DNA from 3 places in the Kitasatospora sp. NPDC098652 genome. Region 1 is predicted to be linked to each of the others. Evidence: predicted binding sites of a transcription regulator. Region 1 holds the regulator's gene; each other region holds the start of a gene.
The links. Region 1 encodes HrcA, which represses chaperone genes, less so after heat shock. Its sites were predicted from a motif close to TTNGCACTCNGNNNNNCNGAGTGCNAA; they were not measured.
Positions count from the first base shown of each region.

Region 1 (3,274 bases):
CAGCCCGTCCGCCAGGGTGACCGCCTCGCCGGCCGCCAGCCGCTTCACCGCCGCCGCGTGCCGCCCCTCGGGCCCGTCGAGCCGCAGTACGGCCCCGGGCGCGGCGGCGGCGATCCGCTCGGTCTCGACGACGAAGACGGGCGCGGTCATGGCGGGGAACCTTTCCTGGGGTGGCCTGCGGCCGGGGAGGGGAAACACCGCAGGGGTGCCGGGGGTCCTCCCCCCGGCACCCCTGCACGGACGACTACCGGCCGTTGAAGGCGTCCTTCAGGCGCGAGAACAGGCCCTGCTGGCCCGGCGCGAACTGGCCGGACGGCCGCTCCTCGCCGCGCAGCAGCGAGAGCCGGCGCAGCAGCTCCTCCTGCTCGGCGTCGAGCTTGGTGGGCGTCTGCACCTCGACGTGCACTATCAGGTCGCCCCGGCCGCCGCCGCGCAGGTGGGTGATGCCCCGGCCGTGCAGCGGGATCGACTGGCCGGACTGGGTGCCGGGCCGGATGTCGACCTCCTCCAGCCCGTCCAGGGTCTGCAGCGGCACCTGGGTGCCGAGCGCGGCCGCCGTCATTGGGATGGTGACGGTGCAGTGCAGGTCGTCCCCGCGCCGCTGGAAGACCGCGTGGGTGGTCTCGGCGATCTCGACGTACAGGTCGCCGGACGGGCCGCCGCCGGGGCCGACCTCGCCCTCGCCGGCCAGCTGGATCCGGGTGCCGTTGTCCACACCGGCCGGGATCTTCACGGTCAGGGTGCGGCGGGCCCGCACCCGGCCGTCGCCGGCGCACTCGGGGCAGGGGGTCGGCACCACGGTGCCGAAGCCCTGGCACTGCGGGCACGGGCGGGAGGTCATGACCTGGCCCAGGAACGAGCGGGTGACCTGGGACACCTCGCCCTTGCCGCGACACATGTCGCAGGTCTGGGCCGAGGTGCCGGGGGCCGCGCCCTCGCCGTTGCAGGTGGTGCAGGTGACGGCGGTGTCGACCTGGAGTTCCTTGGTGGTGCCGAAGGCGGCCTCCTCCAGGGTGATCTCCAGCCGGATCATGGCGTCCTGGCCGCGGCGGGTGCGCGAGCGCGGGCCGCGCTGGCCGGCCGCGGCGCCGAAGAAGGCGTCCATGATGTCGGAGAAGCCGAAGCCCGCCGCGCCGGCGCCGAAGCCGCCCGCGCCACCGCCGCCGCCCGGCGACAGCGGGTCGCCGCCCAGGTCGTAGACCTGGCGCTTCTGCGGGTCGGAGAGCACCTCGTAGGCGGCGTTGATCTCCTTGAACCGCTCCTGCGTCTTCGGGTCCGGGTTGACGTCCGGGTGCAGTTCGCGTGCCAGGCGCCGGAACGCCTTCTTGATCTCGTCCTGCCCCGCATCCCGTCGGACGCCGAGTACCGCGTAGTAGTCCGTGGCCACCAAATGCTCCGCTTGTTCCGCCTGTAGTAGTGCTGCGACTGGACGCCGGCCGTTGCGAATCCAACGGCCGGCGGTGTGCTACGACTCGGCCAGGATCTGGCCCACGTACCGTGCCACCGCCCGCACCGCCCCCATTGTGCCCGGGTAGTCCATCCGGGTCGGACCGATCACACCCAGTTTGGCCACACTCTCGTCGCCCGAACCGTAGCCGACCGAAACGACCGAGGTGGAATTCAGCCCTTCGTAGGCGTTCTCCCGCCCGATCCGGACCGTCATCGCGGCGTCCGTGGTCTCACCCAGGAGGCGGAGCAGGACGACCTGCTCCTCCAGGGCCTCCAGCACCGGCTGGATGGTGAGCGGGAAGTCGTGCCCGAAGCGGGTCAGGTTGGCGGTGCCGGCCAGCATGATCCGTTCCTCGTTCTGCTCGGCGAGCGCCTCGAACAGCGTCGCCAGGACCGTGCTGACGGTCGGCCGGTCGGCCGCCTCGAAGGCCGCCGGGAGCTCCTCCAGGAGCCCAGGGACGTCCGGCAGCCGCTGCCCGGCCGCCCGGGTGTTGATCCGCGAGCGCAGGTCCGCCAGGACCGTCTCGCCGACCGTGCCCGGGCAGTCGACCATCCGCTGTTCGACCCGGCCGGTGTTGGTGATCAGCACCAGCATCACCTTGGCCGGGGCCAGCGCCACCAGCTCGATGTGCCGGACGGTGGAGCGGGTCAGCGAGGGGTACTGCACCACGGCGACCTGGCGGGTCAACTGGGCGAGCAGCCGCACCGTACGGGTGACCACGTCGTCCAGGTCGACGGCGCCGTCCAGGAAGTGCCGGATCGCCCGGCGCTCCGGGGAGCTCATCGGCTTGATCTCGGCGAGCTTGTCGACGAACAGCCGGTAGCCCTTGTCGGTGGGGATCCGCCCGGCGCTGGTGTGCGGCTGGTGGATGTACCCCTCCTCCTCCAGCGCCGCCATGTCGTTGCGCACGGTGGCCGGGGACACCCCGAGGTTGTGCCGCTCCACCAGGGCCTTGGAACCGACCGGCTCCTCGGTGCCCACGTAGTCCTGGACGATCGCGCGCAGCACGGCGAGCTTGCGGTCGTCCAGCTGGCGGACCTCTCCGGCCATGGGGCACGCACCTCCGTCTTCGCACGTTGTCCGTCTGTGATGCTGCGAGCCGCTCCGGGGAGGGCCCCGACCCTGGCACTCTGCATGCACGAGTGCCAAAACCGTACCTGCCAGTGTACGGCCCGGGTCGTACCGCAGGAACGGCCCGGCCGGGGTGATCCTGCCCGCAGTTCCGGACGGCCACCGCGACACTCCGCGTGCACGGGTGGTGCCCCGGGGCCGTCCGGGTGGCAGCATCGAAAGCGACGGCGAACGGAGGAGCAAGCGATGTCGAGCTCGGGCCAGCACACCCGTTTCGCGCCCGACCGCGGCCTGACCAGCCGCATGGTCGGGACGATGTTCGTGATCGGGCTGCTGTACGTCGGTTTCACGGGCCTGCTGATCGCGCTGCTGCGCGGGGCCTGGCCGCTGATCGTGCTGATCTCCGGCGGGCTGTTCGTGGCCCAGTTCTGGTTCAGCGACAAGATCACCGAGCGGGCCATGGGCGCCCACCAGGTGACCGAGGAGCAGTACCCCCAGCTGCACGGCACCATCGACCGGCTCTGCGCCCTGGCCGACATGCCCAAGCCCCGCGTGGCGGTCGCCGACAACGACATGCCGAACGCCTTCGCCACCGGCCGCAACCCGCAGAACGCCGTGGTGTGCGTCACCACCGGACTGCTGCGCCGACTGGAACCCGAGGAGCTGGAGGGCGTCCTGGCGCACGAGCTGTCGCACGTCGCCCACCGGGACGTCGCGGTGATGACCATCGCCGGCTTCCTCGGCGTGCTCGCC
Region 1 covers NZ_JBIWAQ010000007.1:136,204-139,477, reverse strand. Annotated here, with positions in the region: gene ACIQWA_RS17960 (16S rRNA (uracil(1498)-N(3))-methyltransferase) at 1-150, opposite strand, end outside; gene dnaJ (molecular chaperone DnaJ) at 245-1,387, opposite strand; gene hrcA (heat-inducible transcriptional repressor HrcA) at 1,466-2,500, opposite strand; gene htpX (zinc metalloprotease HtpX) at 2,768-3,274, shown strand, end outside.

Region 2 (3,274 bases), on a different contig from region 1:
ATCTTCGGCGCCCAGGCGGAGGGCTGCTCGCCGGTGTCGGCGGCGTTCAAGGCCGGCCGGGACGTGATCAGGCCGGTGAAGCCGGACACCATCGCCAAGTCGCTGGCGATCGGCAACCCGGCGGACGGCCCGTACGTGCTGGACATCGCCCGGCGGACCGGCGGCGCGGTGGAGGACGTCACGGACGCGGAGGTGGTGGCGGCGATCCGGCTGCTGGCCCGGACCGAGGGGATCTTCGCCGAGACCGCGGGCGGGGTGACCGTCGGCGTGCTGAAGAAGCTCGTGGAGACCGGTCTGCTGGACCCCGCCAAGGAGACCGTCGCGATCAACACCGGGGACGGCCTCAAGACGCTGGACGCCGTCTCCGAGGCGGGCATGACCGCCGTCATCCGCCCGACGCTGGACTCCTTCCACGCCGCCGGCCTCGCGTCCGCCTGATCCACCCCCCACCCCGCTAGGAGAGTCATGAGCGCCACCGTCCGCATCCCCACCATCCTGCGCACCTACACCGGCGGCGAGGCCGAGGTGACCGCCGAGGGGGCCACCCTGGGCGAGGTCATCGCCGACCTGGAGCACAACCACGCGGGCATCGCGGCCCGGATCCTGGACGACACCGGCAAGCTGCGCCGCTTCGTCAACGTGTACGTGAACGACGACGACGTGCGGTTCGCCGACGGTCTGGCGACCGGGATCACGGACGGTGCGAGCGTTTCGATCATTCCGGCGGTGGCCGGCGGCTGCTGAGCCGTTCCCGCCGTTTCCCGGCCGTCCGCGCGTACGGAATTCCACTCTCCGTGCGTGCGGGCGGCCGCTTGCATTTCGGCGGGAATATTTTCGGTCGGAGTCGGAGTAGAGTGTGGCTCTGCTGGGAACAGGGCTTCCCCTTCCGGCAGTGGGTGCTTCGCCGGAGCTCGTCCGGACGCTGAGACCGCCCCGGGGCCGGGGCCGTGAAACATGTCAGGCAGATGTCAGAATTCCTGCAGGCATTTGAGTAATTCGTCCGCTATGTCCGGCGCTAATTGCCGATTTTCTCCCGGTTTGTTCGCTCTTGTCTCTTGACGGGGCTGCGGAATTCCCGGCGGCTGACCCTGTTGCAGAGGGCGTCGATCCGGATACATTCAGCGGCGGTCGACGTAATCAGCCGCTCACGGAAGCCGTCCGGCGCCCCGCTGCGGAGGATTGCGGCGTGCACGGCTGCGCCCAGGGGGGGTTCCCCGGGCCGGCCTTCAAACCAGACCCGGGCCCGCGACCTGCGGGCCCGTGAAGGGCCAGCACAGCACTAGGGGAGTTCGGAATGGCTCAGGGCACCGTCAAGTGGTTCAACGCGGAGAAGGGCTACGGCTTCATCGCGGTCGACGGTGGTGCGGACGTCTTCGTCCACTACAGCGCGATCCAGATGGACGGCTACCGCACCCTCGAGGAGGGCCAGCGGGTCGAGTTCGAGATCTCCCAGGGACAGAAGGGCCCGCAGGCGGACATGGTCCGCGCGGCGGTCTGACCTCTTCCGGCACCCAGGAGCTCGGCGCGGCCCACGGCTGGTGACCACTCGCTTCTCGACGGGCCCGTACGACACGCGTCGTACGGGCCCGTTCGCGTTCCCCGGGCGGGCCGTCCGGGCTCCCGCGCGGGGGCGGACGGTGGCTCGCGGGTCGGTCATTGGGCTTGCACTCGACCACCCGGAGTGCTAATCATTGGCGTTAGCACTCACAGTGTGAGAGTGACAGCGGACCGGGTCGGTGAGGCCCCCGGGAGCGGTAGGGGAATGGACCTCCGCGCACCAGGGCCGTCCGTCGCGGGCACCCCTTGGTCCGAGCAGTCGACCGTGTCCCGGAGGACCACTTCTGATGGCCAAGATCATCGCCTTTGATGAGGAAGCTCGCCGCGGCCTTGAGCGTGGCATGAACCAGCTCGCCGATGCAGTGAAGGTCACGCTCGGCCCCAAGGGTCGCAACGTCGTGCTGGAGAAGAAGTGGGGCGCCCCCACGATCACCAACGACGGTGTCTCCATCGCCAAGGAGATCGAGCTCGAGGACCCGTACGAGAAGATCGGCGCGGAGCTCGTCAAGGAGGTCGCCAAGAAGACGGACGACGTCGCGGGTGACGGCACCACCACCGCCACCGTGCTCGCCCAGGCCCTGGTTCGCGAGGGTCTGCGCAACGTCGCCGCCGGCGCCAACCCGATGGCCCTCAAGCGCGGCATCGAGAAGGCCGTCGCCGCCGTCTCGGACCAGCTGCTGGCCCAGGCCACCGACGTGGAGACCAAGGAGCAGATCGCCTCCACCGCCTCCATCTCCGCCGCCGACACCCAGATCGGCGAGCTCATCGCCGAGGCCATGGACAAGGTCGGCAAGGAAGGCGTCATCACCGTCGAGGAGAGCAACACCTTCGGTCTGGAGCTCGAGCTCACCGAGGGCATGCGCTTCGACAAGGGCTACATCTCCGCCTACTTCGCCACCGACCTGGAGCGGATGGAGGCGACCTTCGAGGACCCGTACATCCTCATCGCCAACTCCAAGATCGGCTCGATCAAGGACCTGCTCCCGCTGCTGGAGAAGGTCATGCAGAGCGGCAAGCCGCTCGTCATCATCGCCGAGGACGTCGAGGGCGAGGCCCTGTCGACCCTGATCGTCAACAAGATCAAGGGCGTCTTCAAGTCCGTCGCCGTCAAGGCCCCGGGCTTCGGCGACCGCCGCAAGGCCATGCTCGGCGACATCGCCGTCCTCACCGGCGGCACCGTGATCTCCGAGGAGGTCGGCCTCAAGCTGGAGAACGCCGGTCTGGACCTCCTGGGTGGCGCCCGCAAGGTCGTCATCACCAAGGACGAGACCACCATCGTCGACGGTGCCGGTGACAGCGAGCAGGTCGCCGGCCGCGTGAACCAGATCCGCGCCGAGATCGAGAACAGCGACTCGGACTACGACCGCGAGAAGCTCCAGGAGCGCCTCGCCAAGCTGGCCGGCGGCGTGGCCGTCATCAAGGCCGGCGCGGCCACCGAGGTGGAGCTCAAGGAGCGCAAGCACCGCATCGAGGACGCCGTCCGCAACGCCAAGGCCGCCGTCGAGGAGGGCATCGTCGCCGGTGGTGGCGTCGCGCTGCTGCAGGCCGGTGTCGCCTTCGACAAGCTGGAGCTGGAGGGCGACGAGGCCACCGGTGCCAACATCGTCCGCGTGGCGCTGGAGGCCCCGATCAAGCAGATCGCGACCAACGCCGGCCTGGAGGGTGGCGTCGTGGTGGAGAAGGTGCGCAACCTCCCCGCCGGTCACGGCCTGAACGC
Region 2 covers NZ_JBIWAQ010000022.1:127,782-131,055, reverse strand. Annotated here, with positions in the region: gene thrC (threonine synthase) at 1-438, shown strand, start outside; gene ACIQWA_RS34045 (MoaD/ThiS family protein) at 466-744, shown strand; gene ACIQWA_RS34040 (cold-shock protein) at 1,295-1,498, shown strand; gene groL (chaperonin GroEL) at 1,845-3,274, shown strand, end outside.
Region 2: a site for HrcA is predicted at 1,662-1,688, ahead of groL (chaperonin GroEL). Genes of this name have one in related genera too.

Region 3 (3,274 bases), on a different contig from region 1:
CAGCTTGGCCAGGCGCTCCTGCAGCTTCTCGCGGTCCCAGTCGGAGTCGGTCGCGGCGATCTCGCCCTTGATCTGGGCGACGCGGCCGGCCACGGCCTCGGAGTCACCGGCGCCGTCGACGACGGTGGTCTCGTCCTTGGTGATGGTCACGCGGCGGGCGGTGCCCAGCACGTCCAGACCGGCCTGGTCAAGCTTGAGGCCGACCTCCTCGGAGATGACCGTGCCGCCGGTCAGGACGGCCAGGTCGCCGAGGATCGCCTTGCGGCGGTCGCCGAAGCCCGGGGCCTTGACGGCGACGGCGTTGAACAGGCCACGGATCTTGTTCAGCACGAGGGTGGACAGCGCCTCGCCGTCGACGTCCTCGGCGATGATCAGCAGCGGCTTGGAGGTGCCGCTCTGCAGGATCTTCTCCAGCAGCGGGAGGATCTCCTGGATCGAGGAGATCTTGCCCTGGTGGATCAGGATGTACGGCTCCTCGAGAACCGCCTCCTGACGCTCCGCGTCGGTGACGAAGTACGGCGACAGGTAGCCCTTGTCGAACTGCATGCCCTCGGTGAAGTCCAGCTCCACGCCGAAGGCGTTCGACTCCTCGACGGTGATGACACCGTCCTTGCCGACCTTGTCGATCGCCTCGGCGATCAGCTCGCCGACCTGGGTGTCCTGCGCGGAGAGGGAGGCGACGGCGGCGACGTCGTCCTTGCCCTCGATCTCACGGGCGATGGACAGCAGGTGCTCGGAGACGGCGGCGACGGCCTTGTCGATGCCCTTCTTGAGGGCGGCCGGGCCGGCGCCCGCGGCGACGTTGCGCAGACCCTCGTTGACCAGGGCCTGGGCCAGCACGGTGGCGGTGGTGGTGCCGTCACCCGCGACGTCGTTGGTCTTGGTGGCGACCTCCTTGACGAGCTGCGCGCCAAGGTTCTCGTACGGGTCGTCCAGCTCGACCTCACGGGCGATGGTGACGCCGTCGTTGGTGATGGTCGGGGCACCGAACTTCTTGTCGATGACGACGTTGCGGCCCTTGGGGCCGATGGTCACCTTGACGGTGTCGGCCAGCTTGTTGACACCGCGCTCCAGCGAGCGGCGGGCGTCCTCGTCGAACTGCAGGATCTTCGCCATGTTCCCTATTCCCTCGGGGCTGCGGCCGGCCGACCGGCCTCCGAACTACCTGAACCAACAACCACGCCCCGGGCCCCTGTCACTAGGGACACGGATCCGGGGCGGGTCGGAACGACTTACTTCTCGATGATGGCGAGAACGTCGCGGGCGGAGAGGACGAGGTACTCCTCGCCCTGGTACTTCACCTCGGTGCCGCCGTACTTCGAGTACAGGACGATGTCACCGACGGCGACATCGAGCGGCAGCCGCTGGCCGTCCTCGAAGCGGCCCGGGCCGACAGCCAGGACGACACCCTCCTGGGGCTTCTCCTTGGCCGTGTCCGGGATAACCAGGCCGGAGGCCGTGGTGGTCTCGGCGTCGAGCGGCTGGACCACGATGCGGTCCTCGAGCGGCTTGATGGCAACCTTGCTGCTGGTGGTCACGTCCGAGCTCCCCTTCGGAGATTACGGGGCTTTCTAACGGGTAGGGGCGAACCTGCGCATCTGCCGTCGCGGGGGTCAGAAGCGCGTCTTCGCGTTAGCACTCCCCCACTGGGGAGTGCCAAGGACGACCATAGGCCGCCGTTAGCACTCAGTCAACCAGAGTGCCAACGACGCGCACTGCGGGCTCAGCCGGCGGATGAGTAGCCGTACTCATGTGCGGGGCCCGACCGGGCGGCCAGACTCCTGCCATGACCTCGATCCCGCTGCGCGTCGGGCCGGGCCGGCTCAAGGACGCGACCCTCGCCCTCCTCGCCCTGCCCCTGCTGGGCGGCGTGCTCCCGTTCGTCGTCCTCTGCGTCACCGTCGCCGTCGGCAGCGGCTCCGGCAGCTGGGACGACGGGGACGGCAGCGGCTGGGCCTTCCTGGGCATCGGCCTGATGGCCGGTCCGGTCGCCGCCCTCGCCGCGGGCGTCCTGACGGCCGTCCGCACCTGGCGCTCCGGCTACCAGCTCCTCCCGGTCGCCGCCGCCCTCTCGCCGTTCGTCGTGCCGGCGGTGCTCTCCTCCGGCGTCCTGTGGCGGTAACCGCCCGCGGCTCCCGGCACTCGGGTACCGGATCACCCCCTGGGTCACGCTGGGCGCTCCGGCGCTCCGGCCGTCCGGGCTCTGGCCGGCCGTCCGCCCGCACGGCGGCCGACCGGTCAGAATGAGCCCGTGGACACCGAGAACCTCCAGCCCCTGCTGACCCCCGAGGGTCAGGCCCTGCTCGCCGAGCTGCGCGAGTTCGCCCCCGAGGAGGAGCTGGCGCTGGCCACCCGGCTGCGGCGGGAGCACCCGGCGGAGCTGGTGTCGGCGGTGTTCGGCCAGGCGCGGCTGCGGCAGCGGGCGCGGGCGAAGTTCGGGGCGGACGCCGACCTGATGTACTTCACGCCCAACGGGGTCGAGCAGTCCACCCGGCGGAGCGTGGCCGAGTGGCGGGCCCGCCGCTTCGCCGAGCTGGGCGTGCGCACCCTGGCGGACCTGTGCTGCGGCATCGGCGGGGACGTGCTGGCACTGGCCCGGGCCGGGATCCGGGTGCTGGCCGTCGACAAGGACCCGGCGGCCTGCGCCGCCACCGCCGCCAACGCCGCCGCGCTGGGCCTGGCGGAGCTGGTGGAGGTGCGCTGCGCGGACGTCGCCGAGGTGGACGTCACCGGCTACGACGCGGTCTTCACTGACCCGGCCCGGCGCACCTCGCGCGGCCGGGTGTTCGACCCGGAGGCGTACGCCCCGCCGCTCTCCTGGGCGATCGAGGCCGGCCGGCGGACCCCGATCGGCGCGTTGAAGGTCGCCCCGGGCATCCCGCACGAGGCCGTCCCGGCGGACGCCGAGGCCGAGTGGGTCTCCGACCACGGGGACGTCAAGGAGGCGGTGCTCTGGTTCGGCACCGGGGCGGTCCGCCCGCACCGCGCGACCCTGCTGCCGCACGGCGACAGCCTGACCGGCGGCGACCTGCCCGACCCGCCGGCCGGCCCGGTCGGGCGGTACCTGTACGAGCCGGACGGCGCGGTGATCCGGGCGCACCTGGTGGCCGAGGTGGCCGGGCAGGTCGACGGCCGGCTGATCGACCCGAAGATCGCCTACGTGACCTCGGACCGGCTGGTCGCCACCCCGTACGCGCACGCCTTCGAGCTCACCGACGTGCTCCCGTACAACGTCAAGAAGCTGAAGGCGCTGCTGCGCGAGCGCGGGGTCGGC
Region 3 covers NZ_JBIWAQ010000005.1:499,528-502,801, reverse strand. Annotated here, with positions in the region: gene groL (chaperonin GroEL) at 1-1,116, opposite strand, end outside; gene groES (co-chaperone GroES) at 1,233-1,538, opposite strand; gene ACIQWA_RS15375 (hypothetical protein) at 1,787-2,122, shown strand; gene ACIQWA_RS15370 (SAM-dependent methyltransferase) at 2,252-3,274, shown strand, end outside.
Region 3: a site for HrcA is predicted at 1,680-1,706, ahead of groES (co-chaperone GroES). Genes of this name have one in related genera too.